DNA from 3 places in the Delftia sp. Lp-1 genome. Region 2 is predicted to be linked to each of the others. Evidence: predicted binding sites of a transcription regulator. Region 2 holds the regulator's gene; each other region holds the start of a gene.
The links. Region 2 encodes FNR, which switches genes on or off when oxygen is low (the NO sensors DNR and NnrR bind a similar motif). Its sites were predicted from a motif close to TTGATNNNNATCAA; they were not measured.
Positions count from the first base shown of each region.

Region 1: the regulator FNR is predicted to act here: its motif matches at 7,280-7,293, upstream of cyoA (ubiquinol oxidase subunit II).
Region 3: the regulator FNR is predicted to act here: its motif matches at 5,179-5,192, upstream of LGR64_RS23300 (type IV pili methyl-accepting chemotaxis transducer N-terminal domain-containing protein).

Region 1 is NZ_JAJALJ010000001.1:2,165,044-2,174,865, reverse strand. It holds gene LGR64_RS09685 (GGDEF domain-containing protein) at 1-1,104, opposite strand, end outside; gene LGR64_RS09680 (ABC transporter substrate-binding protein) at 1,114-2,205, opposite strand; gene alaS (alanine--tRNA ligase) at 2,294-4,918, opposite strand; gene LGR64_RS09670 (hypothetical protein) at 5,087-5,287, shown strand; gene LGR64_RS09665 (hypothetical protein) at 5,354-5,695, shown strand; gene LGR64_RS09660 (MFS transporter) at 5,752-7,089, opposite strand; gene cyoA (ubiquinol oxidase subunit II) at 7,388-8,434, shown strand; gene cyoB (cytochrome o ubiquinol oxidase subunit I) at 8,501-9,822, shown strand, end outside.
Region 2 is NZ_JAJALJ010000001.1:3,522,573-3,532,394, reverse strand. It holds gene ccoG (cytochrome c oxidase accessory protein CcoG) at 1-1,432, shown strand, start outside; gene LGR64_RS15910 (FixH family protein) at 1,490-1,804, shown strand; gene LGR64_RS15905 (hypothetical protein) at 1,984-2,271, shown strand; gene fnr (fumarate/nitrate reduction transcriptional regulator Fnr) at 2,353-3,072, opposite strand; gene hemN (oxygen-independent coproporphyrinogen III oxidase) at 3,235-4,617, shown strand; gene LGR64_RS15890 (sulfite exporter TauE/SafE family protein) at 4,623-5,339, shown strand; gene LGR64_RS15885 (HD-GYP domain-containing protein) at 5,409-6,755, shown strand; gene LGR64_RS15880 (bifunctional diguanylate cyclase/phosphodiesterase) at 6,752-9,238, shown strand; gene LGR64_RS15875 (sulfite exporter TauE/SafE family protein) at 9,202-9,822, opposite strand, start outside.
Region 3 is NZ_JAJALJ010000003.1:496,097-505,918, reverse strand. It holds gene LGR64_RS23320 (TonB-dependent receptor) at 1-210, shown strand, start outside; gene LGR64_RS23315 (class I SAM-dependent methyltransferase) at 237-1,304, shown strand; gene LGR64_RS23310 (MFS transporter) at 1,301-2,542, shown strand; gene LGR64_RS23305 (response regulator) at 2,547-3,218, opposite strand; gene LGR64_RS23300 (type IV pili methyl-accepting chemotaxis transducer N-terminal domain-containing protein) at 3,247-5,145, opposite strand; gene LGR64_RS23295 (ChaN family lipoprotein) at 5,306-6,181, shown strand; gene LGR64_RS23290 (DUF3297 family protein) at 6,260-6,517, opposite strand; gene LGR64_RS23285 (DUF445 domain-containing protein) at 6,639-7,943, shown strand; gene LGR64_RS23280 (hypothetical protein) at 8,110-8,277, opposite strand; gene LGR64_RS23275 (ligand-gated channel protein) at 8,276-9,822, shown strand, end outside.

The DNA.
Region 1 (9,822 bases), 1.4 Mb from region 2:
GCCATGGACCTGTATGGGCGTGGAGCGTATGGCCTCGCGCAGCTGCCCGGCCAGCGCCCAGGCCTGGGCCGCAGCCACACCGGGCATCACGATCAGGAACTCCTCCCCGCCATAGCGCGCCATCCATTGCGCCGAAGGCTCCCGCTCCAGTGCGCGCCGGCAACGCAGTGCCACCTCGCGCAGCACGGCATCGCCTGCGGCATGGCCGTGCCTGTCATTGACCTGCTTGAAGCGGTCCACGTCCACGAACATCACGCTCAGGGCCGCACCCAGGCGCTGGCCCTGGGCGACCTCGGAGGCCAGGCGCTCGTCCATGGCGCGGCGGTTGAGGCATCCGGTCAGCGCATCGGTCAGCGACATGCGCTTGACCTCTTCCACCAGCTCCTCCAGCTGGGCCGTGCGCTGGGCCACCAGCAGGTCCAGATGCTCGATGTGGCCGCGCAGGTCATGCTGCAACTGGCCAAAGCCCTGCACCACCATGTCGATCTCGTCGCGCTGCCCGCGGCGCGCCCGCTCCAGCACCAAGGGCCTCGACAACTCATTGGGTTTGAGGTTGGCCGCAAAGCCCGCAATCTGCTGCAGCGGCTGGCGCAGCTCCCTACGCATCACCCAGGCCACCATCAGACAGACCAGGGCCGTGAACAGCGCATAGCCCAGCAGCACGCGCAGCGTGGAGTCGCGCAGCACCTCCAGGTAGTGGCCCCGGTTCTCCCAGACCTGCAGTTCACCCAGCGGCAGGCTGGACTGGCTGTGACGCGGTGCCGGAATGAGCATGGACACGGCAGGCGCGCGGCCATCCCTGGGCTCGCCCGCCTCGTACATCTCGCCCGTGGAGGTGACGCGCAGCTGCACATGTCCCACCAGGGGCAGCTTGCCCAGCCACTGCACCTGCTCGCGCACCAGGGCCGGCTCGATGTCCCACAACGCGGCGGAAAGCGAGATCATGCTGTTGGCCACCAGCGTCTCCATGGAGCGGCGAAACTCCTGCTGCCCCTTGCGGTACTCCCACCAGGCGTGGGCGCCGCCAAACACCAGCATGCAGGCCACGGCCAGCAGCATGATGCGCAGGATCAGCAGGGAGGCGATCGAACGGAAGCGGGGCATGGAAGGCGCTCAGCGCAGCAGGTGCTTGAGCTCGAATCCGTAGCGCCGCAGCTGGGGATTGAGGTGCTTGCTGTAGCTGCGAAAGTCCAGAGGGGCCAGCGGCGCGCTGATCCTGTGCTCGTAGCGGTCGATCTGGGACTTGTCCAGCAGCGTGAACATGGGCCGCACCTGCTCCAGCCCTTCGGAGGCGAAATCGGCGCCGTGCGCATGGTCGTAGAGCATGACCAGGGCCCAGGCGCCGGTCAGGAAATGGCCGCCCGCCAGTGCCGACAGCTCGCCCGTGCGCAGCGCCGTCATGGCGGCCGCCGATGAATTGATGGCGCTGAAGAAGGCGTCACGCCCCGGCGAGCCGCCCCGCGCGCGCCAGGCCTGCATGGCGCCAAAGGCCATCTCGTCGTTGCCCGCCCAGACCAGGCGAACCTCGGGATACCGCTGGAACAGCACGGCCGCCTGCTGCTCGGCGCGTTCGCGGCGCCATTCGCCAAAGACTTCCTGCTGCAGCACCACGTCGCTGGCCTCGGCCGCCGCGCGGCGCATGCCGGCATTGCGCTCCACCGAGGAGGGCGTGGAGCGGTCTCCGGCAATGGCCACCATGTGCAGCCGGCCATCGGCCGCACGCGCCTGGCCCGATGCCCGCGCAGCGGCGAACAGTGACTTGGCGGTCAGGTAGCCGGCCTCCTCGGCGCCCGGCTCCAGGCTGCCCAGCCAGTGGCGATAGCGCTCTCGCGCCACGCCGGTCTGGCCGCGCAACGTCTCGGGCACGCCGCTGAAGGCCATGAAGCTGTCGATGCCTGCGGCCTCCAGCGTGCGCAGGATTTCAGGCGCCACGCTGTAGTCGTTGGTAAACATCACGTAGCGGGGCCGCTGCCCCTTTGGCAAGGCGGCAATCTGGCGCGCAATCTCGATGGGGCGCAGGTGGTCGCGCTGCGCGTAGCGCACCTGCAGCTGCATGCCCAGGCTGCTGGCCGCGTCCTGCATGGCCTCGCTGACCGTGGTCCAGTAGCGCTCGTCGGAGCGGCCGGGGTTGATGAAGACCACGCTTTGCGCGGCGGCAGCGGCCGATTGCGCCAGCACGCCCATCACCCAGGCCATGTAGGTCATACGCAGCGCCCACGGCAAGACGCCCCGGTGGAGTCCACCGGGGCGTCCCGAAGAAGGGGCAGCAGGAATCATCTGCCGCGCAGCTGGGTCAGACGCGCTCTGCCACCCAGGCCTGCACACCGGCCAGCGCCGCGGGCAGGCCCGAAGCGTCCGTGCCGCCGGCCATGGCCATGTCGGGCTTGCCGCCGCCCTTGCCGCCGACCTGGCTGGCCACGAAGTTCACCAGATCGCCAGCCTTGATGCGCGAGGTCTCGGCCTTGGTCACGCCTGCGGCCAGTTGCACCTTGTCGCCATCGACGGCGGCCAGCACGATAGCTGCGGCGCCCAGCTTGTCCTTGAGCTTGTCCATGGTGTCGCGCAGGGTCTTGGCGTCGGCGCCTTCCAGCCTGGCGGCCAGCACCTTGATGCCCTTGACGTCCACAGCCTGGCCGGCCAGCTCGTCGCCCTGGCTGGAAGCGAGCTTGCCCTTGAGCGCAGCCACTTCCTTCTCCAGCGCGCGGATCTGCTCCAGCGCACCGCCGATGCGGGTGTTCAGCTCGGCTGTCGGCGCCTTCAGCGCGGCGGCGGCCTGGTCCACCGTGGATTCCAGCGATTGCAGGTAGGCCAGCGCGTTCTCGCCGGTCACCGCCTCGATGCGGCGCACGCCAGCGGCCACGCCGCCTTCGCCCACCACCTTGAACAGGCCGATGTCGCCGGTGCGCTGCACGTGGGTGCCGCCGCACAGTTCGCGGCTGCTGCCGATGTCCAGCACGCGCACGGAGTCGCCGTACTTCTCGCCGAACAGCATCATGGCGCCCGTGGCCTTGGCCGATTCGATGTCCATCACGCGCGCATCGGTGGGCGTGTTGGCCAGGATCTCGGCATTCACGCGGCGTTCGATCTCGCGGATCTCTTCAGCGGTCACGGGCTGGTTGTGGGCAAAGTCGAAGCGCGTGCGCTCGGCGTTGACCAGCGAGCCCTTTTGCTGCACGTGGTCGCCCAGCACTTCGCGCAGGGCCTTGTGCATGATGTGCGTGACCGAATGGTTGCGCATGGTGGCCGCACGCAGCTGCGTGTCCACCTCGGCCTGCACGGCATCGCCCACCTTGAGGCTGCCGGACTCCAGCACGCCGTGGTGGCCGAACACATCGGCCTTGATCTTGAGCGTGTCCTCGACCGCGAAGCGTGCGCCCGTGGTGCTGATCACACCCTGGTCGCCCACCTGGCCGCCGGACTCGGCGTAGAAAGGCGTGGTGTCGAGCACGACCACGCCGCTCTGGCCGGCCTTGAGTTCCTGCACGGCGCTGCCTTCGGCATACAGTGCCACCACCTTGGCGGCCTCGGCCAGCTTCTGGTAGCCCGTGAAGGCATTGGCATCGCCCGTGTATTCCAGGGCGCGGTCCATCTTGAACTTGCCTGCTGCGCGGGCCTTGTTCTTCTGCTCTTCCATGGCGGTCTGGAAGCCCGCCTCGTCCACGCTCAGGCCGCGCTCGCGGCAGACGTCGTTGGTCAGGTCCAGGGGGAAGCCGTAGGTGTCGTGCAGCTTGAAGGCCACGTCGCCGGGCAGCACCTTGGCGCCACCGGCCAGCGCCGCGTCCAGGATTTCCATGCCGTTGGCCAGGGTCTCGAAGAAGCGCTCTTCCTCGACCCGCAGCACTTCAGTGATGCGCGCTTCCTGCTCGCGGATCTTGGGATAGGCATCGCCCATCACGGCCACCAGATCCTTGACCAGCTTGTGGAAGAACGGGGTCTTCTGGCCCAGCTTGTAGCCGTGGCGGATGGCGCGGCGCACGATGCGGCGCTGCACGTAGCCGCGGCCTTCGTTGGAGGGGATCACGCCGTCGGCCACCAGGAAGGCGGTGGCGCGGATGTGGTCGGCGATCACCTTGAGCGAGGGGGTCTCGATGTCGGCGATGTGCGTCTCGCGCGCAGCGGCCTTGATCAGCGCCTGGAACAGGTCGATCTCATAGTTGCTGTGCACATGCTGCAGGATGGCGGCCAGGCGCTCCAGGCCCATGCCGGTGTCCACGCAGGGCGCGGGCAGCGGCTTGACGTTGCCCTGCTCGTCCATGTCGAACTGCATGAACACGTTGTTCCAGATCTCGATGAAGCGGTCGCCATCTTCATCAGGGCTGCCCGGAGGGCCGCCGGCCACGTGCGCGCCGTGGTCGTAGAAGATTTCCGAGCAGGGGCCGCAGGGGCCGGTGTCGGCCATCATCCAGAAGTTGTCGCTCTTGTAGCGGCCGCCCTTGTTGTCGCCGATGCGGATCACGCGCTCGGGCGGCAGGCCGATTTCCTTGGTCCAGATGTCATAGGCCTCGTCGTCCTCGGCGTAGACCGTGGCCAGCAGGCGTTCCTTGGGCAGCTTGTAGACCTCGGTCAGCAGCTCCCAGGCCCACTTGAGCGACTCGCGCTTGAAGTAGTCGCCGAAGGACCAGTTGCCCAGCATCTCGAAGAAGGTGTGGTGGCGGGCCGTGTAGCCCACGTTTTCCAGATCGTTGTGCTTGCCGCCTGCGCGCAGGCAGGTCTGCACCGAGGTGGCGCGCTTGTAGGGGCGCTTGTCGGTGCCCAGGAACACGTCCTTGAACTGGACCATGCCCGAGTTGGTGAACATCAGCGTCGGGTCGTTGCCGGGCACCAGGGGGCTCGACTCCACGATGGTGTGGCCCTTGGATGCGAAAAAGTCCAGAAAGCTCTTGCGAATGTCGGCAACGGTGAAAGTGGGTGTGCTCATGGTGTCTAGGAGTTCGGAGCGCGCACGCGGGGCGCTGTCCCTGGTGGGAGGGTGTCCCGTCGGGACCAACGCGCATTATAGGTTTGCCCCATGGTTGCGGCAGCGAGCCCTGCCTGGCCTCCATCACGCACCTGGCCAAAGAAGGCCTCTCCTCCCATCTGCCCGCCCTTGAGCACGATCTCCAGCCCGTCGCTGGCCGGATCGCTGCCATGCGCGCGCAACAGCGGCGCGCAGCTGGCCGGTCCACGGCGCCTGCAGCTGTGGGTGACGCCCCGTCTGGGCCGCAGGGCCGACATTCTTGCGCTGGAGAAATGGCTGGTGCAGGAGATGAGGGAGATGGCTAGCACAGGCGATCTAGCCGTTCCCTGATCCCGCTCAGACTGCGCGCGATGGGCGCCCTGGATAATCTCCAGCCGGAACCACAGCAAGCACACCATGGCGCAACCACAGACACCCGAGCCTCATTCCAGCGAACCGGCCCCCGCTGCCAGCGCCCACGGATCCGATCCGGCCAAACCGCCCAAGCCGCCAAAAAGCCGCATCGTGCCCTGGCTCATCGGCCTGCCCGTGGCCTTCTTCGCTGTGCTCATGCTGGCTGGCCAGTTGCTGTCCACGCCCGAAGGCGAGGCGCGCTGGGTGGAGCGCGAAACCATCAAGATCTGCCGCAAGGAAACCGCGCGGCCAGAGGCCGAGCGCAAGACGCAGCAGTTTGAATCGGTGCAGGACTGCGACAGGCTCGAATTCGACTTCAAGCAGCGCTACGGTGAAAACCCCTGAGGCGAAGTCACAACGAAAAAGGCCGGCAGAGCCGGCCTTTGATTTGCTGCGCCCGTTCAGTCGCGCGTCTCGATGGCGCGGTTGATGCCCAGCGCCGCCAGCGTGCACAGCGCACCCGACAGCAGATAGATCCCCAGCGCCACCAGTCCGAAGCGCGAGGACACGCCCAGGGCCACCAGCGGAGCGAATGCCGCGCCCACCAGCCAGGCCATGTCCGAGGACAACGCGGCACCCGTGTAGCGATAGCGTGAGGGGAAGTTGGACGTCACCGTGCCTGCCGCCTGGCCATAGGACAGGCCCAGCAGGATGAAGCCGACGATGATGAACACGTTGTTGCCCATCGTTCCGCTGCCCAGCAGCCAGGGCGCAAGGAAGCTGAAGATGCCGATCAGGCAGGCCATGGTGCCCAGCGTGTTGCGCCGGCCCACACGGTCGGCCAGCCAACCCGAGACCATGATGGCGGCAGCCGCACAGAAGGCGCCCACGATCTGCACCCCGAGCACATGGGTCACCGACTGGTCCGAGTACAGCGAGATCCAGGACAGCGGGAAGATGGTCACCAGGTGGAACAGCGCAAAGCTGGCCAGGGCGGCAAACGCACCGATCACCACGTTGCGACCCTCGTCGCGCATCAGCGGCAGCACGCCCATGGGCTCCAGCTCACGCTGCTGCAGCAGTTCGGTGTAGGACTGGCCCACGACCAGGCGCAGCCGGGCGAACAGTGCCACAACGTTGATGGCAAAGGCCACGCAGAAGGGATAGCGCCAGCCCCAGCTGAGGAACTCGTCGGCTCCCACATGGGCGTAGATGAAGGCAAACAGCCCTGCCGCGAGCACGAAGCCCAGCGGCGCGCCCAACTGGCCCATCATCGAATACCAGCCCCGCCGGTTCTTGGGCGCCGACATGGCCAGCAGCGACGGCAGGCCGTCCCACGAGCCACCCAGCGCAATGCCCTGGCCTATGCGCAGCAGCGCCAGCACGATGATGGCATTCACCCCCGCCTGCTGGTAGCTGGGCAGGAAGGCCATGCCCACGGTGCACACGCCCAGCAGAAACAGCGCCAGCGTCAGCTTGGTCGCCCGCCCCCAGCGCCGCTGCACGGCCATGGACAGCGCCGTGCCCAACGGCCGGGCCACAAAGGCCAGCGAGAAGATGGCGAACGACATCAGCGTGCCGTCGAGCTTGGAAAGGTAGGGAAACAGCAGTGCCGGGAAGACCAGCACGCAGGCGATGCCGAACACGAAGAAGTCGAAGTACTCCGAGGATCGCCCGATGATCACGCCGACGGCGATTTCGTTGGGCGTGACATCTTCGTGGGTGTCGGCGCGGGACAGAGATTCTTTGCTCTCATAGCTTCCGCCGGGGAAGCTTGCAGTTGTGTCGAGGCCGCTCATAGATGGATGCTCCTTGTCTCGTCTCACTGACAGCTCTGTTCTACGCCCTCGCTTGATCTGGCGCAAGGCGGTTTCCACCTCGACCGGCCTCGGTGTTTGTCCTGCTGCGCGCGACGCGAAAATGCGCCCTCCGGACCGCCAGGCACCTGCCGTGCACCCGCCCAGGTAGCAGAAAGTTCCCGGGTTCTCCTTGACGTTGGACAAAATGTCCAATGGACAAATTTATACTTCGTAATACATTTGCCCGGATCTTGTAATCCGCGTTTCTATGTAAACGCGCTCTTGTTGCGCCCCTAGCATGCTAAAAATCAAGGAACTCCGTGGGCCTGCGTGGCTCACCGCGGCCGCTTTGACAGCCAGTCTCACTGGCTGCAGCAAAGCCGTCGTGCTCAACCCCGCCGGCGACATCGCCGCGCAGCAAGGCAACCTGGTGGTCACGGCCACCTTGCTGATGCTGATCATCATCATCCCGGTGATCATCCTCACGCTGCTTTTCGCCTGGAAATACCGCCAGTCGAACACCGAGGCCCACTACGACCCCGAATGGCACCACTCCACCACGCTGGAGCTGGTGATCTGGTCCGTGCCGCTGATGATCATCATCGCGCTGGGCGCCATCACCTGGATCAGCACCCACAAGCTGGACCCCTACCGTCCGCTGGACCGCGTCTCGGCCACCAAGCCGCTGAGCACCGATGTCAAGCCGCTGGAGGTGCAGGTCGTGGCCATGGACTGGAAGTGGCTGTTCTTCATCCCTGAAAAAGGCATCGCCACCGTCAACGAGCTGGCCGCTCCCGTGGATCGTCCCATCCACTTCAAGCTGACCGCCACCTCGACGATGAACTCCTTCTACGTGCCTGACCTGGCCGGCATGATCTATGCCATGCCCGGCATGCAGACCGAGCTGAACGCCGTGATCAACAAGCCCGGCGTGTTCCACGGCCTGGCATCGCACTACAGCGGCGCCGGCTTCTCGGGCATGACGTTCAAGTTCCACGGCCTGAGCAACGAAGAGTTCGATCAGTGGGTTGCCAAGGCCAAGTCCGAAGGCAAGGCCCTGACGCGCGATACCTACCTGAACCTGGTCAAGCCCAGCGAGCGCAACCCGGTCGAGCGCTTCGCCACGGTGGACGAAGGCCTGTACGACAAGGTGCTCAACCGCTGTGTCGAAGAAGGCAAGATGTGCATGCATCACATGATGGCCATCGACGCTGCCGGCGGCGAAGCCTATCTCAAGGCCGTGGGCATGAACCTGCCCCAGGATGTGTGCACGGTGCAAAACGCCGACCGCGTCGTGGCCTTCCTGGACCAGCGCGACGGCTCCGCAGCCGCTGCGCAGCAATAAGCAGTTAGCGGACGCGGACGACGGCCAGACCGCCGCCCGCTCCCATCACGACCTAAGAGACTCGATATGTCTGAACATACCTCCCCGGCACAGGCCCACTGGCTGCTGGGACGCATCACTTGGGACTCCATCCCGATGGCGCATGAGCCCATCGTGCTGGCGACCTTCATCGCCGTGGTGCTCGGCGGCCTTGCCGTGCTGGGCCTGCTCACCAAGTTCCGCCTGTGGGGCCCGCTGTGGCGCGACTGGCTGTGCAGCATCGACCACAAGAAGATCGGCATCATGTACATGATCCTCGGTCTGGTCATGCTGTTGCGCGGCTTTGCCGACGCGCTGATGATGCGCCTGCAGCAGGCCATGGCCTTCGGCGACAACCTGGGCTACCTGCCTCCGCACCACTACGACCAGATCTTCACGGCACACGGCGTGATCATGATCTTCTTCGTGGCCATGCCCTTCGTGACCGGCCTGATGAACTATCTGGTTCCGCTGCAGATCGGCGCCCGCGACGTGTCCTTCCCGTTCCTGAACAACTTCAGCTTCTGGATGACGACGGGCGGCGCCGTGCTGGTGATGATCTCGCTGTTCCTGGGCGAGTTCTCCACCTCCGGCTGGCTGGCACTGTCCAACCTGGGGGCGCAGAACCCCGGGGTCGGGCTTGACTACTACATCTGGGGATTGCAGGTGGCCGGCGTCGGCACCACGCTGTCAGGCATCAACCTGATCGTGACCATCATCAAGATGCGCGCACCCGGCATGAACCTGATGAAGATGCCCGTCTTCACCTGGACCGCCCTGTGCACCAACGCGCTGATCGTGGCCTCGTTCCCCATCCTGACCGCAGCCCTGGTGCTGATGTCGCTGGACCGCTACGTCGGCACGAACTTCTTCACGAACGAGCTGGGCGGCAACCCCATGCTGTACGTGAACCTGATCTGGATCTGGGGCCACCCCGAGGTCTACATCCTGATCCTGCCCTGCTTCGGCATCTTCTCGGAGATCGTCTCGACCTTCAGCCGCAAGCGCCTGTTCGGCTACACCTCCATGGTGTACGCGACGGTGTGTATCACCATCCTGTCCTACCTGGTCTGGCTGCACCACTTCTTCACCATGGGCTCCGGCGCCAGCGTGAATACCTTCTTCGGCATCACGACGATGATCATCTCGATCCCGACGGGCGCCAAGATCTTCAACTGGCTGTTCACCATGTACCGCGGCCGCATCCGCTTCACGGTGCCGATGCTGTGGACCGTGGGCTTCATGTGCACCTTCGCCATCGGCGGCATGACCGGCGTGCTGCTGGCCGTTCCCCCGGCCGACTTCGTGCTGCACAACAGCCTGTTCCTGATCGCCCATTTCCACAACGTGATCATCGGCGGCGTGGTGTT
Region 2 (9,822 bases):
CACCGGGAAGCCTCCCCGCAAAGTCATTCCGATCACGCCGGCCACGCCTGATCCGGGCGAGCTGGTGTCGATGTTCGAGTCGGAAAAGAAGGTCTACCCGCGCTCCATCAGCGGTGTCTTCGCACGCTGGCGATGGGCCCTGGTGTTTCTCACCCAACTGGTTTTCTACGGCCTGCCCTGGCTGGAGTGGGGCCAGCGCCAGATGGTGCTGTTCGACCTCGGAACGCGGCGCTTCTATCTCTTCGGGCTGGTGCTGTACCCGCAGGACTTCATCTACCTGGCGGGCCTGCTGATCATCTCGGCGCTGGCATTGTTCCTGTTCACGGCCGTGGCCGGGCGCCTGTGGTGCGGCTTCTCGTGCCCGCAGACGGTCTACACCGAGATCTTCATGTGGGTGGAGCGCAAGGTCGAAGGCGACCGCAGCGCGCGCATGCGGCTGGACAAGAACGGCTGGACCTTCGAGAAGGCCTGGAAGAAGTCGCTCAAGCAGTTGCTGTGGATCGCCATTGCGCTGTGGACCGGCTTCACCTTCGTGGGCTACTTCGTGCCCATCCGCGAGCTGGGCGGCGAGCTGCTGGCGCTGCAGGGCAGCTGGCAGATGTTCTGGGTGCTGTTCTACGGCTTTGCCACCTATGGCAACGCGGGCTACATGCGCGAGCAGGTCTGCAAGTACATGTGCCCCTATGCGCGCTTTCAGAGCGCCATGTTCGACCGGGACACCATGATCGTCAGCTACGACACGGGCCGGGGCGAGCCGCGTGCGCCGCGCACCAAGAAGGTGGACTACAAGGCCCAGGGCCTGGGCGACTGCATCGACTGCAAGATGTGCGTGCAGGTCTGCCCCGTGGGCATCGACATCCGCAACGGTTTGCAATACGAATGCATTGGCTGCGGCCTGTGCATAGACGCCTGCAATTCCATCATGGACAAGATGGAGTACCCGCGCGGCCTGATCCGCCTGACCACGCAGAACGCCATGGCCGGCCTGTGGCGGCGTGCCCAGGTGCTGCGCCGCATCTTCCGTCCGCGCGTGCTGATCTACTCGGCCGTGCTGATCGGCTTGAGCGTGGCCATGATCGTGAGCCTGGCGCTGCGCCAGTCGGTCAAGGTGGACGTGATCCGCGACCGCGCCTCGCTGTCGCGCATCGTGGCGGGCGGCAAGCTGGAGAATGTCTACCGCCTGCAGATCATGAATGCCACCGAGCAGGCCCAGCGCTACCGCATCAGCACCCATGGCCTGGACGGGCTGGAGCTGGCGTCCGAGCAGGAAGTCGAGGTCGGCCCGGCCGAGACGCGCGGCATTGCGGCGCGCCTGCAGATTCCCTACGGTTCGGCCGAGCCGGGCTCGCACACCGTATTCTTCGATATCGATGCCGTGCATTCGGGCGCGGGACGCGCGTCCGAAAAGGCCGTCTTCCTGGTGCCCCGGTGATGTTCCTGGCAGGCGCGGCACGGTCCGCGCCTGCCGCCTGAAAGAAAGAGGTTTCCCATGTCTTCCAGTCCCGCAGTGTCCGCGCCCGCGCAGGCTCCATCGCACCCCGACGCCGGCAAGCCCTGGTGGAAGTTCGGCCATGTCTGGCTGGTGGTGGCCGGCCCGGCGGCCGTGGTGGTCGCTGCCGTGATCACGGCCATCATCGCCATCAATGGCGCCGATCCCGTGATCGACCCCGACTACTACCGCAACGGCATCACGATCAACGAGCGTGCCGATGGCGTGCGCGAAGTGCCCAAGAGCATGGCGCCCGCCGTCACCGGCCGCAACCATGCGGCCACGCCCGCGCACGATCACCCCACGGACCGCTGATCGCCGTGCACCCCTGCAAGAGGCCGCAGTCGCGGCCTTTTTGCATGGCGGATCGCATCTCCGGCATGCGCGACGGGTGAGGGTTTCCTACAGGCGTGCAGGGCGCTGCGGGGCTTGGCGCCATGCGTTGGCGCGGCGCACAATGAAGGCGACCCCTCGACAGCACAAGGAGATCGCTGATGTTGGCCCAACGCTGGATGTGGATTGCCTGGCCTGCCTTTCTGGCAGCCGCCGTGATGGAGATGCTGGTTTTTGCCTTTGTGGATCCGCTGGAGCTGCATTGGCTCGGCGACCTGGGCTGGTCGCGCCAGGGCATCTACACGCTGGCCTTCTTCGCCTTCTGGGGCGTGACCATGCTCTCCAGCCTGATGACCACCATGCTGGGCCGCTCGGCCCGCGATCTCAATGACGGCGTGGTCTCCGAGCCCGACCCGGACCTGGCCATGCAGGGGCTGGGGCGGGACTGAGCGAGAGCCCGCCGCAATGAACAAGGCCCGCTGTCGCGGGCCTTGTTCATTGGCGGATGAATGCTTGCCGCCCTTGCAGCCTCACTGGCACTGCTGGCTGTTGACGATGCGCTTGAGCGCCTCCGTGTCCAGGATGCGCAGATGGCGCTGGCGCACCTCGATGATGTTGTCGTCCGCGAACTTGGAGAAGGTGCGGCTCACCGTCTCCAGCTTCAGGCCCAGGTAGCTGCCGATTTCCTCGCGCGTCATGCGCAGCACCAGTTCGGACTTGGAAAAGCCCCGCGCATGCAGGCGCTGCACCAGGTTGAGCACGAAGGCGGCCAGGCGCTCTTCGGCGCGCATGCTGCCCAGCAGCAGCATCACGCCGTGCTCGCGCACGATCTCGCGGCTCATGACCTTGTGCACATGGTTTTGCAGGGCCGTGACCTCGCGCGACAGGTCTTCCAGCTTGTCGAAGGGCATGACGCAGACTTCGGCGTCTTCCAGCGCGACGGCATCGCAGGTGTGGTGGTCGTTGACGATGCCGTCCAGGCCGATGATCTCGCCGGCCATCTGAAAGCCTGTGACCTGGTCGCGTCCGTCCTCGGTGGCCACGCAGGTCTTGAAGAAGCCGGTGCGGATGGCGTACAGCGAGGTGAATGTCTCGCCGTTGCGAAACAGCAGGCCTCCGCGCTTGACCTTGCGGCGCGTGGCCACGATGTCGTCGATGCGCTGCATCTGCTCGGCATCCAGGCCCATGGGCATGCACAGTTCGCGCAGGTTGCAGTTGGAGCAGGAGGCTTTGATGGTCTGAAGGTTCATGGAGTGATAAACATCAGCGGCACACAGCGTGCCGGCGGTGACCTCGTGGATTGCGATGAGTTGGATCAAATTGTCGCAGCAGTCCCTCAAACAACTCTTGATATGAGTCAAGGACATGACCGATGTGCTGCGGCACAGTCGAGGTATTAGAGGAAAAAACCCATGACCGCTGTCACCCCAGAGCTGCTGCGTCGCTTTGACGTACCGGGGCCCCGATACACCTCGTTCCCTACCGCCGACCGCTTTGTCGAGGCCTTTGGTGCAGAGGACTATATCCTGGCGCTGCAACAACGCAAATCGAGTACCGCAGCGCGTGCCATGCCTTTGTCGCTGTATGTGCACGTGCCCTTTTGCGAGTCGCTTTGCTACTACTGCGCCTGCAACAAGATCGTGACGCGCCACCACGATCGCGCCGCCGTCTACCTGGACTACCTGGCGCGCGAGATGGCCTTGCATACGGCCCATTGCGGCAAGGGCCAGACCGTCAGCCAACTGCACCTGGGCGGCGGCACGCCCACCTTCTTCTCCGACGACGAGCTGCGCACGCTGATGGGCCTGTTGCGCGAGCATTTCAAGCTGGAGCCGGGTGGCGAGTACTCCATCGAGGTCGATCCGCGCACCGTCAGCGTTGAGCGCCTGGCCGTGCTCAAGGAGCTGGGCTTCAACCGCCTGAGCTTCGGCGTGCAGGACTTCGACGAGCAGGTGCAGATCGCCGTGCACCGCGTGCAGCCGGCCGAGCAGGTGTTCGAGCTGGTGGCGGCCGCGCGGCAGCTGGGCTTTGCCTCCATCAACGTGGACCTGATCTACGGCCTGCCCAAGCAGACGCCCGAATCCTTCGAGCGCACGCTGGCCCAGGTCAACGCGCTGCGGCCCGACCGCATCGCGCTCTATGCCTATGCCCACCTGCCCGAGCGCTTCAAGCCGCAGCGGCGCATTGCGGCCGAGGATCTGCCCCAGGGGGCCGACAAGCTGGCCATGCTGTCGCGTTCCATCGCCGCGTTCATGGACGGTGGCTATGTCTACGTGGGCATGGACCACTTCGCCCTGCCCGAGGACTCGCTGGCCGTGGCCAAGCGCCAGGGCCGGCTGCACCGCAACTTCCAGGGCTACAGCACCCAGCCCGACTGCGACCTGATCGCGCTGGGCGTGTCGGCCATCGGCAAGGTGGGCGCCAGCTACAGCCAGAACGCCAAGACGCTGGAGGAGTACTACGACGCCATCGACGCCAGCCACCTGCCCGTGGTGCGGGGCCTGGCGCTGTCGCGCGACGACCTGGTGCGCCGCGCCGTCATCATGGCCATCATGTGCCAGGGCGCCGTGCTGTTCGAGCCCATGGAGCAGGCCTGGCTGCTGGGCTTTCGCGAGTACTTCGCGCCCGAGATGGCGGCCCTGGAGGACCTGCAGGCCAAGGGTCTGGTGCAGATCAGCGACGAGGGCTTCCAGGTCACGCCCATGGGCTGGTACTTCGTGCGCGGCGTGGCCATGCTGTTTGACCGATATCTGCAGGCGGACAAGAACCGGGCGCGGTTTTCGAGGATCATCTAGGCCCCATGCTGTTGTCGCTGCTCTGGACCGCTTTGATCATGGGGCTCGTCGGCGGGCCCCATTGCCTTGCCATGTGCGCTGCGCCCTGCGGCGTGGTCACGGGCGGGGCGGGGCAGGGCGGCGGCTCGCAGGTGGTGGCCGTGCATGGATTGCAAAGCCGGCTGTGGCTGCGCACGGCGCTGTTCCACGGCGGCCGTCTGGCCGGCTATGCCAGCCTGGGCGCTGCCTCGGCCCTGGCCATGGAGAGCCTGTCCTGGCTCACCAGCCAGACCACGGCGCTGCAGCCGTTCTGGACACTGACCCATGTCGCCGTGATGGCCTGGGGCCTGGCCATGATGGTGCAGGCCCGCCAGCCCGCCTGGCTGGAGTCAGCCGGCCGCGCCGCCTGGCGGCGCGTGCAGCCCTGGGTGTCGGCGCCGGGCGGCACGCTGGCGGCAGGCTATGCCTGGGCGCTCATGCCTTGCGGACTGCTGTATTCGGCCGTGCTGGTCGCCGCGCTCAGCGGCGGCCCGTTGCAGGGCGCGCTGGCCATGGCGGCCTTTGGCGTGGGCAGCGGCCTGTGGCTGGTGGCCGGCCCCTGGCTGTGGCGGCTGGGCCGGCAGCGCCTGAACGGTCTGCGCGCCGAATGGGGCACGCGCCTGGCCGGCCTGATGCTGGTGGGCGTGGCCGTCTGGGCGCTGTGGATGGACCTGATCTACAAGCCCAGCCTCTGGTGCCGTTGAGCAACAGCTGAGGCCAGACTTGGCACCTGGGGTCGCGGATTGGCTGCGAGGCCCTCAGAACTGGAGATAATGCCCGAATCATCGGCTTACATATTGCCGATTCCTTCAGCCTCGGGGCCGTTGCCGCGCGTGAACCATTCCGTCCTCATCGATATCCGAGACCTCCGTCCGGGCATGTTTGTCCAGCTCGATGTTGGGTGGCTGAACCATCCCTTTCCGGTCAGCAGCTTCAAGATCACCTCCAGCGCACAGATCCAGACCCTGAAATCCCTGGGCCTGGAGGTGGTGCGCTGTGTCCCGCACAAAAGCGACACCTGGCCCGCCGAGGTGCGCACCCCGCCGCCGCAGGAGCTGCCGCCCGTCGTGGTGGCCCCCGAGCCTGCACCCACCGAACCTGCGCCAGCACCGCTGCTGCTGTCCGTGCCCGACTGGCGCGGCCGGCTGGAGGACTGCAATGCGCGCTTTCAGAAGGTGGAGCGCGGCTATGTGGCCATAGAGACCACCATCGCCAGCGCGCCCGAGCAGGCGCGCATGCCCACCGAGGCCCTGGTCGATGGCTGCCTGGCCGAACTGGCGGGACCACAGGACGTGGCCATTCACCTGCTGTCCGATGGCGTGGGCAGCAGCCAGAGCGTGCATGCCGTCAACGTGACCGTGCTCAGCCTGCTGCTGGGCCGGGCCCTGGGCCTGCAGGAATCGCTGCTGCGCGACCTGGGCCTGGCGGCGCTGCTGCATGACGCGGGCAAGCCCGTGGCCGGTGTCGAAGGCATGCACGGCCTGGCCCTGGAGCCTTCCGTGCCCGACGCCCTGCGCGAGCGCTACGAGCGCCATGTGGGCGAATCCGTGGCCATTGCCATGCGCATGGGCCTGTCGGCCCAGGTCACCACGGCCATCGCCCAGCACCATGAATGGGCCGACGGCACGGGGTTCCCGCTGAGCCTGGTGGCCGAAGACATGGAGCTCACGGGCCAGATCCTGGCCCTGGTCAACACCTATGACCGCCTGTGCAACCCTGGCGATGCGCAGACGCCGCATACGCCGCACGAGGCCCTGTCCATGCTGTTCAGCCGGCTGCGCGACAAGTTCGCCGCGCCCGTGCTCAATGGCTTCATCCGCATGATGGGTGTGTTCCCTCCGGGCTCGGTGGTGGAGCTGACCGACGGGCGCCATGCCATGGTCATGTCCGTGAATGCATCACGCCCGCTCAAGCCCTCGGTGATGGTGCACGATGCCGGCGTGCCGGCCGCGCAGGCGCCCGTGCTGGCGCTGGAGCTGTTTCCCGAGCTGGGCATACGCCGGGGAGTGGCGCCCGCGCAGCTGCCGCGCGATGCGCTGGACTACCTGTCGCCGCGCCGGCGTGTCTGCTATTACTTTGAACGGGCGGTGGAGTTGGATCCATCGAAGGTGGCGTCTTGAACAAGCAAGCGCTCAACCGCGCCTGGCCCCGTCTGCTCGATGCACTGCAGGAGGCCCTGTGGCTGATCGATGCGCGCACCCTGAAGGTGCTGCGCGCCAACGCCGCCAGCGAATCCGTCACCGGCTATGAGGCCGATGCGGCCCCGGGCCTGCCCGTGCAGGTGCTGGCCGCCACGCCGCAGCAGCAGGCTTTCTGGAGCGATCCCTTCAACTGGCAGGCCGGAGCCCAGTTCATTGCCGAGGTGCGCCGCGCCGATGGCCAACTGGCGCCCGTGGAGATGCGCGTGCGCGCGCTCGACGGCGAGGTGCTGCTGGTCAGCATGCTGGACCGGCGCGAGCAGGCCTTGCACGAGGCCGAGTTCGAGAGCCTGCTGGGCGAGTTGCGCGCCACGCTGGAGTCCGCGGCCGACGCCATCCTGGTCTGCGATCCCGATGGCCGCATCCGCGCCTTCAACCATCGCTTTGCCACGCTCTGGGGCATTCCCGAGGCGCTGCTGGTGCGCCGCAACGACGTGGCCATCCTCGACCACCTGGCCAGCCAGGTGCGCGATGCCGAATCCTATGCGCGCCAGCTGAAGCTGCTGTCGGCCCAGCCCCTGATGGAGGCGGCCGACGTGCTGGACCTGCGCGACGGCCGCATCCTGGAGCGCCGCGCCGTGCCCCAGCTTCGCCGGGGCCTGCCCATGGGGCGGATCTTTTCCTTCCGCGACATCACGGCCGAGGCCCAGACCCAGGCGGGCCTGGAGCTGGCCGCGCGCGTCTTCGAGTCCAGCCTGGACGGCATCTTCATCGCCGACGGCTACATGGATGTGGCCCGCACCAACCCGGCCTGCGAACGCCTGCTGGGCGGCATGCCCGTGCAGGGGCGCACGGTGGAGTCGCTGTTCGAGGCCGCCGAAGGCCAGGCCGACACCCTGGGCGACCTGGCCCGCATCCAGTGGCACCAGGGCGGCTTCTGGGAGGGCGACCTGTGGCTGCGCCAGGCCGGCGGCGCGCGCTGCGCCGTGCGCCTGTCCTGGGTGCCGCTGCGCAACGCGCAGGGCGACGTGGTGCAGAGCATCGGCTTCATGCGCGACCTCACGCAGCAGCGCGTGGCCCAGCAGCGCATTGAACAGCTGGCCTACAGCGACGCGCTCACCGGCCTGCCCAACCGCCTGAACCTCACGGAGCGCGTGGATGCAGCCATCGAGGCCGCGCGCGCAGGCGGCACGGTGTTCAGCATCCTGTTCATCGACCTGGACCGCTTCAAGATCATCAACGACTCGCTGGGCCACCAGTTCGGGGACCGCGTGCTCAAGCTGGTTGCGCAGCGCCTGAGCGACTGCATGCGGCCCGTGGACATCCTGTGCCGCCTGGGTGGCGACGAGTTCGTGCTCTATCTGCAGGGCTGCAACGCCGAGCTGGCCGCTTCGGTGGCCAAGCGCATCCTGCAGGAGATGGAGCGCCCCTTCCTGCTCGACGGCCTGGGTTTCTCCGTGCAGTGCAGCATCGGCGTGGCCCAGTACCCGGCCGATGGCCTCACGCTGGATGAACTGATCCGCCAGGCCGACACCGCCATGTACCGCGTCAAGGAGCGGGGCCGGGGCCATTTCAGCTTCTACCAGCCGCAGATGAGCGCCGGCCTGCTGTCGCGCATGAAGCTGGAGCACGCCATGCGCCAGGCGCTGGAGCATGGCCGCATGGCGGTCTACTTCCAGCCGCAGGTGCACATAGACAGCGACCGCATCGTCGCGGCCGAGGCGCTGCTGCGCTGGACCGATCCCGAATTCGGCGTGGTCTCGCCGGGTGTCTTCATCCCGCTGGCCGAGGAGTCGGGCTACATCGTCACGCTGGGCGCCTGGGTCATGGAGCAGGCCGTGCAGGAGGCTGCACGCTGGCAGCAGCAGGGCATGCCCATCAAGGTCTCGGTCAACGTGTCGGCGCTGGAGTTCCGCCAGTCAGGCTTTGTCGAGCGGGTGACCGAGCTGCTGCGCAGCTACGGCCTCACACCCCAGCTGCTGGAGCTGGAGCTGACGGAAAGCATCTTGCTGCAGGACGCCCAGGACATGGCGCTGCGCGTGTGCCAGATCGCCGATCTGGGTGTGGGCATGGTGATTGACGACTTCGGCACCGGCTACTCCAACCTGGCCTACCTGAAGAAGCTGCCCATCTCCAAGATCAAGATCGACCAGAGCTTCGTGCGCGGCCTGCCCAGCGACGAGGGCGACCAGGCCATTGTGGGCGCCATCATCAGCCTGGGTCTGGCGCTGGGCGTGGAGATCGTGGCCGAGGGCGTGGAAACGCACGAGCAGCTGACGGCCATCCACCGCATGCAGGGCCACTACTTCCAGGGCTTTCTGTGCGCGCCTGGCCTGCCGCGCGAGCAGTTCGGCGAATGCCTGCAGGCCCAGCGCGCCGGCATTGGCGCCATCGCCTACCGGCAGAGAATGGCCCAGGCCGCGAGCACTCAGTTGCCTGCGCTCAAGCCCTTCCAGAGCATGTAGGCCGCCAGGCCGAACAGCAGCGTGGCAAAGATGCGCTTGAGCTGGCCCACGGGCAGCCGGTGCGCGGCCCGTGCCCCCAGCGGTGCCGTCAGCACGCTGCAGCAGGCCAAGGCCAGCAGGGCCGGCAGCCACAGGTAGCCCAGCGAGTATTCGGGGCGCCCCGCGTCGCCCGCGCCGGTGAAGATCAGGCCCGCCGCATTCACCACGGCAATCGGAAACCCCAGCGCCGCGCTGGTGCCCACGGCCATGTGCATGGGCACCGAGCAGCGCATCATGAAGGGCACGCTGATGAAGGCCCCGCCCGCACCCACCAGCCCCGAGATGAAGCCCAGGCCCGTACCCGCGCCGTACAGCCCCAGCGGGCCGGGCAGGGCGCGCGTGGCCGCGGGCTGGCTGTTGCTGCGCAGCATGCGCAGCGCCATGTAGCCGATGAATACGCCAAAGAACAGTGCCAGGTACTTGCCGCGCAGCAGCGCGAAAACGCCCAGGCTGGCGAGCAGGCCGCCCGTGATGATGCCCGGCGCCAGGCTGCGCACGATGTCCCAGCGCACGGCGCCGCGCCCATGGTGGGCGCGCAGGCTGGA
Region 3 (9,822 bases), on a different contig from region 2:
GTCTACCTGGACGCCGCCAACGCCTACCGCCGCCCCGGCTACGGGCTGCTCAACCTGTCGGCCGGCTATGCCCAGGGGTCCTGGGAAATCGCCGCCTACCTGCGCAATGCCGCCAACCGCCGCTACGACGCCGTGGGCTACCTGAATGGTCAGGTCGTGGTCTACAGCCCGCCGCGCGAGTTCGGCGTGCGGCTGACCTGGCGCATGTGACTCCCTTTCGTGAAAAGGACCTTCCGATGAATACACCCCGCCGTGAATCCCCTACCCACACCCCCTCTCACGCCCTGCAACCGCTGTGGGACCTGGCCGCCGCCCAGGTGCAGGCCGAGGCCCTGGTGCTGGCACTCGAATCGGGCGCTCTGGACCGGCTGGCCACGCCCCAGACGCCGGCCGAGCTGGCCCAGGCCCAGGGCTGGAACGAGGCCAATACCTCCCACTGGCTGGAATTGCTGTGGAGCATGGGCCTCCTGCGGCGCGGCCAGCACGAGCCCGTGAGCTACCTGCTGGCCACCGATGCGCTGCGCTACCTGCACAGCGCATCGCCCGAGTCCTGCGGCGCGGCCTGGCTGTTCCGCCTGCGCTCGCTGCGCCACTCCGCCACGCTGCTGCGCGGCCTGGTCGAGCACGGCCCTGCCGGGGACGGCTCGGCCTGCAGCGCCCCCTTGGCCACGGGCAATGCCGAAGGCTGGGCCGCCGCCGCGCGCGCCCAGATCGGCCAGGAGCAGCGCGCCGTCAGCGTGCCTGCCGCGCTGAACCTGCTGCAGCAGGTTGCCGAGGCCGGCGCCGCGCGCCGCATGCTGGACCTGGGCGGCGGCCCCGGCTGGATCGCGCTGGCCCTGCTGCGCCAGCAGCCCGCGCTGCAGGCCAGCGTCTTCGACTGGCCCGAGGCCGTGGCCGTGGCGGCGGACAACGCCCGCCAGTCCCGCCTGTCCGACCGCTTCACCGCCCTGGGCGGCAACCTGGCCACGGACGGCATAGGCAGCGGCTACGACCTGGTCTGGTGCTCGTCCGTGCTGCATTTCGTGCCCGATGCGGCAGCCGTGGTCGCCAAGGTGTTCGACGCGCTGGCGCCCGGCGGCGTCTTCGTCTGCGCCCATGCGGAGGTGGACGACGCGCCCGAATCGGCCCTGCGCACCCTGCCCTACTACCTGCCCATGCGCCTGCTGGGCCGCAGCGTAACCCGGCGCGGCGAGCTGCAGGCGCTGCTGGCGCACGCGGGTTTCGAGCGCATCGAACGCATCGAGTCGCGCGAGTTTCCGATGGCGCCGCTGGCCGTGCTCGTGGCCCGCAAGGCCGCGCCATGAAGGCCGCAGCTCCCCGCCCTGTCTGGCTGCTCCAGGCCCTGTTCGGCTGGCTGCACCTGGCGCTCACGGCGCCCAGCGTCTACCTGTGGCTGGGCCTGCCCCTGGTCATGCGCCAGCATGGCTGGTCGGGCACGGCCATCGGCCTCTTCCAGCTGGCGGGGCTGCCCGCGCTGATCAAGTTCGCGCTGGCCGCGCCCGTGGAAGCGCGCAGCGCGAACGGCCAGCCGCGCTACCGCGCCTGGGCGCTGGCCCTGTGCCTGGCTTATGCGGCCGTGCTGCTGGCCCTGGGCTGGCAGCAGTTGCTGGCCGAGCGCCTGTGGCTGTTCGGCCTGGCCTTCGCGGCCGCGCTGGCCGCCACCTGGGCCGACATTCCCGTCAGCGCCCTGGCCATCCGCCTGCTGCCCGCGTCCGAGCGCATGCGCGCCGGTGGCGTGCGCGCAGCGGCGCTGTCGCTGGGCGCCATCGTGGGCGGCGGGATGATGCTGCTCATGCAGGCGAAATGGGGCTGGCGCGCGCCCTTCCTCTGCCTGGCCGGCGCGCTGGCCCTGGGCGCCCTGCTGCTGGCCTGGGTGGTGCGCCATGAGCCCGGGGAGGCGCCCTCGCCTGTGCTGCTGCCTGCGCCCAAAGCTGGACTGGCCGCCATGGTCCGCGGCTATGGCGCCCAGCCCGGCGCCTGGCGCTGGACCCTGGTGCTGGTCAGCTACTTCCCCTTCATCGGCGCGGCCTGGTTCTACCTGAAGCCGCTGATGTTGGACCACGGCTTCGCGCCCGCCCAGGCCGCCCTGCTGGCCGGCATGGGCGGCGGCGTGGTGGCCGCGCTGGCGGGCGCGGCCTCGCCCCTGCTCACGCGCCGCCTGGGCACCCGGCGCGCCCTGCCCCTGTATGCGGGCTGCAATGTGGCGGCGCTGGCGCTGCTGGCGGCCGTCATCGCAGCCGGCGCCCCGGCCCCGGGCCTGGTCGCGGCCGTGGCCTGCGTGGCAGCAGCCATGGGCGCCTCCTCGGCCTGCGTCTTCGGACTGATGATGCAATTCGCCCGCCCGCGCTGGCAGGCCTTCGACTACGGCCTGCAGGCCAGCCTCTTCGCCGCCAGCCGCATGCTGGTGCCGCTGGCCGCCGGCATGGCACTGGACGCCATGGGCGCGGCAGCCATGCTCACCGGGCTGACGGTGGCGGCCGCGCTGGCCTGGGTGTGGGCGCTGCGGTGTGCGGGGGATGGTTGGGCTTCGGCCACAGCGTAGCCCGCTAATCCCGCTGCCGCTCCGACGCATACACCGCCGCCTGCACGCGCGAGCTCAGGCCCAGCTTGCGCAGGATGTGCTGGACGTGGATCTTGACCGTGGTCTCGGCAATGTCCAGCGTGCGGGCGATTTCCTTGTTGCTGGCGCCTCGGGCGATCTGGACCAGCACCTCTTCCTCGCGCGGGGACAGCGGCGAGGCCGGGGCCTCGTCCGGCTCGGGCGCCTGGGGCTCGGGCGCGCCCTGGGACTGGAAGGCCGCCACCAGCTTGCCCATCATCTCGGGGCTGACCACGGGCTCGCCGCGCGCGGCGCGGCGCAGGGCCTCGGACAGCAGGTCGCCGTCGATGGTCTTGAGCAGATAGCCCTGGGCACCGTTGCGCAGCGCGGCCGCCAGGTCCTGGCCGTCCTCGCTCACGGTGAGCATGACGACGCGGCTGCCGGGCGAGGCCGCGCGCAGGCCTGCGATGGCATCGACGCCCAGCACGCCCGGCAGGTGGTTGTCCAGCAGGATGACCTGGGGCGCCAGCGCGGGCACCAGGCGCAGGGCCTCGCCCGCGTCGCCGGCCTCGCCGACCACGCGCAGGCCTGCGTCCTGGGCGATGAGGGCGATCAGGCCGCGGCGGAACAGCGTGTGGTCGTCGATGACGAAGACGGAGATGGGGCTGGAGAAGGACATGGGGCGGCTTTTTTCTTCCGGGAGCGTGTCACGCGTTCGAGGGGAGGGCCTGCGCCGGCGCGCCGGCCGAGGCCGACGGCGGCAGCTCGATCAGCACGCGCGTGCCCTCGCCGGGGCGGGAGTGGACATGGACCAGCGCCTGGGCCAGCAGGGCGCGCTCGCGCATGATGCCCAGGCCCACATGCAGCGAGTCCGGCGCAACGGTGGCGGGGACGAAGCCGCAGCCGTCGTCGCAGACTTCGAAGCGCCAGGGGTGGCGTCCCACGCGCAGCTCCACATGCCTGGCACCCGCGTGCTTGCGCACGTTGGACAGCGCCTCCTGCACCATGTGCAGCACCTGGATCTGCACGTCGGGCGCCAGCGGCAGGCCCTGGCCCGTCATGCTCAGCGAGGTGGCAATGCCCGTCTGGTGCTCGAACTTGGACAGCGTGGCGCGCAGCGCGGCCTCGATGTCCTCGGCGCTGGTGCGCGTGCGGAAATGCACCAGCAGCTCGCGCACGTCGGCATAGCATTCGCGCACGCCCACTTCCAGCTCGCCCAGGCTGCGGTCGCGCGCCTCGTCGCGGCCCTTGGCCACGGCGTCGCGCAGCAACTGGGTCTGTATCTTGAGAAAGGCCAGCGACTGGGCAATGGAGTCATGCAGCTCGCGCGCGATCAGGCCGCGCTCCTCGGCCACGGCGGCCTCGCGCTCCAGCGCCGTGGCGCGCAGGCTTTCCATGGCGCTGGCCAGGTGGCGCGCCATGGCGGACAGCAGGTCGCGCATGTCGTCCGTGAGCACCACGGTGGAGCGAAAGAACAGGTTGACCTCACCCAGCAGGCGCTGCTGCAGTTGCACGGGGATGCTGACCACGGTCTGGAAGCCGGCCTCGCGGCAGTGCGGCAGCTGCAGGTCGCTGGCCGGCGTGATGGGGATCACGCGCAGCCGCGCCTGCTCGCGCGGCTGGCCGCACAGGCAGGCGCCCGTGTGCAGGCAGTGCTCCTGCACCGACATGGACTGGGGCAGGCCGTCGCCGGCCAGCAGCACGTAGCGCTCGTTGGCCTCGTCGGACCAGCGCACCGTGGCCGCATCGGCCTGGGCCGCCAGGCGGACCTGGCGCACAAAGCCTTCGGCCAGGGACTGCAGGCTGGCGGCCTCCGACGCCTGCACGCTGACCGCGTACAGCGCCTGCAGCTGCTGGTGCTGCACGTTGAGGCTGGCGGTCTTCTCGCGCACCTTGTCCTCCAGCTCGGCGTGCGAGCTTTGCAGCGACTGGGCCATGAGGTTGAAGCCTGCGGCCAGCTGGCCGAACTCGTCGTCCACCTCCACGCTCATGCGCGTGTCCAGGTGTCCGCGGCGCATGCGCTCCAGCGCCGAGCGCAGCTGGCCCACGGGATGCAGCACCAGCCAGTAGCTGGTGGCCATGAAACTCACGGCCGCGATGATGGCCAGCGCCATCAGACACATCTGAAACAGGTGCAGGATGGCCGTCCAGCGCGAGAGCCGGTCCTCGATGGCCTCGACAAAGTCGTCCACCTCGCGCACGAAGGCGTCGGCGCTGCCCATGATGGCCTGCGCATCGACATGGTCCTCGGCCTGCCACTGCGTGCGCAGCGCACTCCAGTCGCCGCGTATGCGCTCGTAGCGCGCGCTGACCGCATCGCTCCAGGGCACGAACAGCGGCCGCGACATGTCGCCGCTGCGCAGCAGGTCCAGGCTGGCGTCGAACTGTCGTGCGCGCTCCTGCCACTGCGCAGGCGCCTCGTTCTGGCGCGCCATGGCCATGCGCACCATGCTCATGCGCAGCCGCCCGGCCTCGTTCACCGCCGCCGCGCCGCCTTCCAGCTGCCAGGCCACCCACAGCGTGAAACCAATGGAGGCCACGGCCGCGAGCAGGCAGGCTGCGCCCATGAGCAGCAGCTTGGTCGAAAGCGAGGGCTTGCCATGCATGGTTGCACTGTAGCCACGGCACATTTGCGCGTCTTGACCTGAATCAAGCGCCACCCGTTTGCGCCGTGCCCCGCCCCGATTCCTAGGATCCTTTCAACTGCCCCCAATGCCCACAGGGCCTATGGCGTCCCCGGGCGAGGCCAGTGTTTAGCATGGGGCCATGCAAGTCCGCTCCATCCCCCGCCCCTTCATCCGCACCCCGCGCCTTGCCGGCCTGGCTGCGGCCGCATTGCTGGCGGCAGCCCTTGCCGGCTGCGCCAGCTCCTCCGCCCCGGCGCGGGACTGGACGCAGCAGTTGCAGCGCTGGTCCGACGCGCCCATCGTGCTGCTGGGCGAGCAGCACGATGCGGTCGCCCACCAGGCCTGGCAGCAGGCCACGGTGGAGCAGTTGGCAAAACAGGAGCGCCTGGCCGCGCTGGTGATCGAGATGGCGCCGCGCACGGGCTCCACGGCCAGCCTGGCACGCGATGCCTCCGAGGACGCGGTGCAGCAGGCCCTGCAATGGCAGGACGCGGCCTGGCCCTGGCCGCGCTACCGCGGCGTGGTCATGGCCGCCGTGCGCGCGGGCGTGCCCGTGCTGGGCGGCAACCTGCCGCGCGCCGACATGAAGCAGGCCATGCGCAACGAGAACCTGGACACCCACCTGCCGCCCGAGGGCTGGCAGCGCCAGCTCGACGCCATCCGCGAAGGCCACTGCGGCCTGCTGCCCGACACCCAGCTGGCGCCCATGGCCCGCATCCAGCTGGCCCGCGATGCCAGCATGGCCGAGGTGGCCAGGGCCGCTGTCAAGCCCGGCAAGACCGTGCTGCTGGTGGCCGGACGCGGCCACGTGCTGCGCGGCGTGGGCATTCCCACCTGGCTGCCCGAGGCCGCAGGCGCCAAGGTGGCCGTGGCGCAGGCGGGGGAGACATCGGTGGCGCAGGCCTCGGATGTGGATTGGCTGCAGAAGACGGATGCCCTGCCGGCCAAGGACCACTGCGCCGAGCTGCGGGAGAAGTTCAGGAATCCGCCGGCGCCGCGGGCCGATGCGAGCTGAAGCCCGCTGATTCCTGAAGAGGTTGCGGCCGGCCTTGCGACCGGCCGGTCAAGCCTGTGGCGGCACAGGCGCAGGAAATCAGCGGTAGAAAGCTTCCACGGCGCCCTTGAGCTTGATCAGCAGGGGCTTTCCCTTGCGGTCCACCGTCTTGCCGGCCGGCACCTTGATCCATCCCTCGCTCACGCAGTACTCCTCCACATCGAAGCGCTCGTTGCCGTTGAAGCGGATGCCGATGTCGTGCTCGAACACGGCGGCCACATGGTGCGGGCTGCGCGGGTCGATGGACAGGTGGTCGGGCAGTGCGGGGCGATCGGCGGGTGCGTTGGCGTCGGTCATGGTCTTGTTCTCGCAAGAGGGTTCTGAAGAAAGCCGGTATTGTCCGCGCAATTCGCAGGCAGGCGCTGGCTGACAGGCTTTGGCGGCAGGCATCGCCATGCGGATGGCGGACGGGCGTCGTATGCTGCGCTCCATGCTGTCGCCAGAGCAACGTCAAACACTGAAGTCGGCCAAGCGCCTGCCGCTGGCGCTGCTGCTGTTCGTGGCGCTGGGCTTCGTGGCCTCGTCCGTGGCGGCGGGGCACTGGCAGCAGGTGCCGCTGTGGCTGGCCTGCATCAAGGCCGTGACCGAGGCCTCGCTGGTCGGCGCGCTGGCCGACTGGTTTGCGGTGTCGGCGCTGTTCCGGCGCATTCCGCTGCCCCTGGTCGGGCGCCATACGGCCATCATCCCGCGCAACAAGGACCGCATCGGCGAGAACCTGGCGAACTTCGTGCGCGACAAGTTCCTGGACGGCCCTTCGCTGGTGGCACTGATCGAGCGCCATGATCCTGCGCGCGTGCTGGCCGGCTGGCTGACCACGCCGGCCAACAGCACCCTGCTGGGGCGGCAGGTGGCGCGGCTGGCGCTGGCGGCGCTGGAGATGGTGCAGGACCGGCAGGTGGAGCGCTTTCTGACACAGGCATTCAAGGCCTTGCTGGCCCAGGTGGACCTGCCACGCGCGGCGGCGGATCTGTTGTCGGGCCTGACCAAGGACGGCCGCCACCAGGCCGTGCTGGACGATGTGCTGGCCCGCGTCAGCGGCGTGCTGCGCGAGGCCGAGACCCATGTGCTGATCGCCCAGACCATCGTGCTGTGGCTCAAGCGCGAGCATCCGCTCAAGGAAAAGATGCTGCCCACGGACTGGCTCAGCGACAAGGGCGCCAGCGCCATTGCGGGCGCGCTCGACAGCCTGCTGCAGGACATTGCCAGCAATCCCGAGCACCACATGCGCAAGGCCTTCGACGCCTCCGTGGACCGGCTGGTCACGCGGCTGCAGTCCGACCCCGCCATGTCCGAGCGCGCCGAGCGGCTGCGCCACTACCTGCTGCACGACGAAAAGCTGGCCGGCTACCTGCGGGCGCTGTGGCTGGGCCTGCGCGCCAAGCTGCAGGCGGACCTGGCCAACGAGCATTCGCAGGTGGCGCGCAAGACCGCCGCCATGGGCCGCTGGCTGGGCCAGTCGCTGGCGCACGACGAGGCGCTGCGCAGCTCCATGAACGAGCGCCTCAAGCGCTGGGCCCAGGCGCTGGCGCCCGATGTCTCGCAGTTCCTGGCCCAGCACATCGCCGATACCGTGCGGCGCTGGGATGCGCGCGAGCTGTCCGAGCTGATCGAGCTGCACATCGGCAAGGATCTGCAGTACATCCGCATCAACGGCACCGTGGTCGGCGGTGCCGTGGGGCTGGTGCTGTTCCTGGTCTCCAATGCGGGGCGGCTGTGGGCCTGATCTTCGTATCAGGATGTTGCCTGAGGGCCACATCGGGCTAACTTTACAAAGCTGCCGTGTTCGCCGGAACGCCGTGAATCGGGCCGGGCGCTGCACGCGCCCGGGCACTGGCGGCCCTGCATGTCATTGATGAACAAGGCAACATTCAGCATCCTGAATGAATTGCTCACAGATCGGTCCGCTTGTAAAGAAAAACAGCAGCTGCGCTGCCGTCGGCCAGGCCGTTGTCGACGGGAAAATAAAATAAGAACGATTCGCACTCATCAAAAACAACAGAGCGGATGCGCACCCCGGTCGTTCGACCGTCCGTGATTCTTCTTGCGAGCTTTCCCATGCACAACTGCACAGCCCCCGCGGCGGGCCGTGGCTTTGCCCTGTCCGCCCTTTGCACCTCCCTGCGTGCTTCGTTTCCCTCCACCGCCGTTCCCCTGCGCCGCACCGCGCTGGGCGCCTGCCTGGGCCTGCTGGCCTCGGGCAGCGCGCTGGCCCAGGCAGCAGGCGGGGCCACGCTGGAAACCCTGGTCGTGACGGCCAGCGGCTTCGAGCAGGAGATCAGCCAGGCGCCGGCCTCGATCTCGGTGATCACGCGCCAGGAACTGGAGCAGGGCGCCTACCGCAACCTGCACGATGCCCTGCGCGATGTGCCCGGCGTGATCCTCACGCCCTCGGACAACAACTCCAACGACATCTCGTTGCGCGGCATGGGCGCCAACTACACCCTGATCCTGGTGGACGGCAAGCGGATGAGCACGCGCGAGACCCAGACCAACGGCAGCACCGGCACGGACCAGAGCTGGATTCCGCCGCTGGAGGCCATCGAGCGCATCGAGGTGGTGCGCGGCCCCATGTCCTCGCTGTACGGCTCGGACGCCATGGGCGGCGTGATCAACGTCATCACGCGCAAGGTGGCGAAAAACTGGCATGGCTCGGTGCGTGCCGACGCCACGCTGCAGGAGCGCTCCACCTCGGGCGATGCCTACCAGACCAACTTCTACCTGTCAGGCCCGATCAAGACCGACCTGCTGGGCCTGAGCCTGTACGGCAACTACAGCAAGCGCGACCAGGACCGCATCTACCAGGGCTACAACAAGAGCGACAACCGTTCGCTGAACCTGCGCCTGGCGCTGACCCCCAGCAAGGACCACGACCTGATCGCCGAGATCGGCACTTCGCGCCAGCACTTCGTTTCGTCGCCTGGCATGACCCTGCTGCCCACCGATGCGCCCAGCGACCGCAAGTTCGAGCGCGAGAACTACTCGCTGCAGCACAAGGGCCGCTGGGGCTGGGCTTCCTCCGACACCTATCTGCAGCGCGAGGAAACGCGCAACCTGTCGCGCGACATGACCATCAGGAACACGGTGTTCAACAGCAGCTGGGTGGCGCCGCTGGGCCGCCAGCACCTGCTGACCACGGGCGTGTACTACAACCAGCAGGACCTGCGCGACACGACGACCAATACGCTGCCGGGCTCGGCGCGCACCACGGCCGATCGCACGCAGTACGCCTGGTTCGCCGAGGACGAGTGGCGCCTGCGCGAGAACTTCGCCCTGACCGGCGGCCTGCGCTACGACCACGACAGCAAGGGCGGGTCGCAATGGAGCCCGCGCCTGTATGGCGTGTGGAACCTCGCCACGCAATGGACCGTCAAGGGCGGCGTGTCCACCGGCTTTCGCGCGCCCTCGTTGCGCCAGACCCTGGGCGACTGGGGCCAGTCCAGCCGCGGCGGCAACATCTACGGCAACCCCGACCTGAAGCCCGAAACCTCGCTGAGCAAGGAACTGGGCGTGCTCTACAACAGCGGCGCCGGCCTCTCGGCAGGCCTGACGGTGTTCGACAACGAGTTCAACGACAAGATCACGCGCATCGCCTGTCCCGAGTG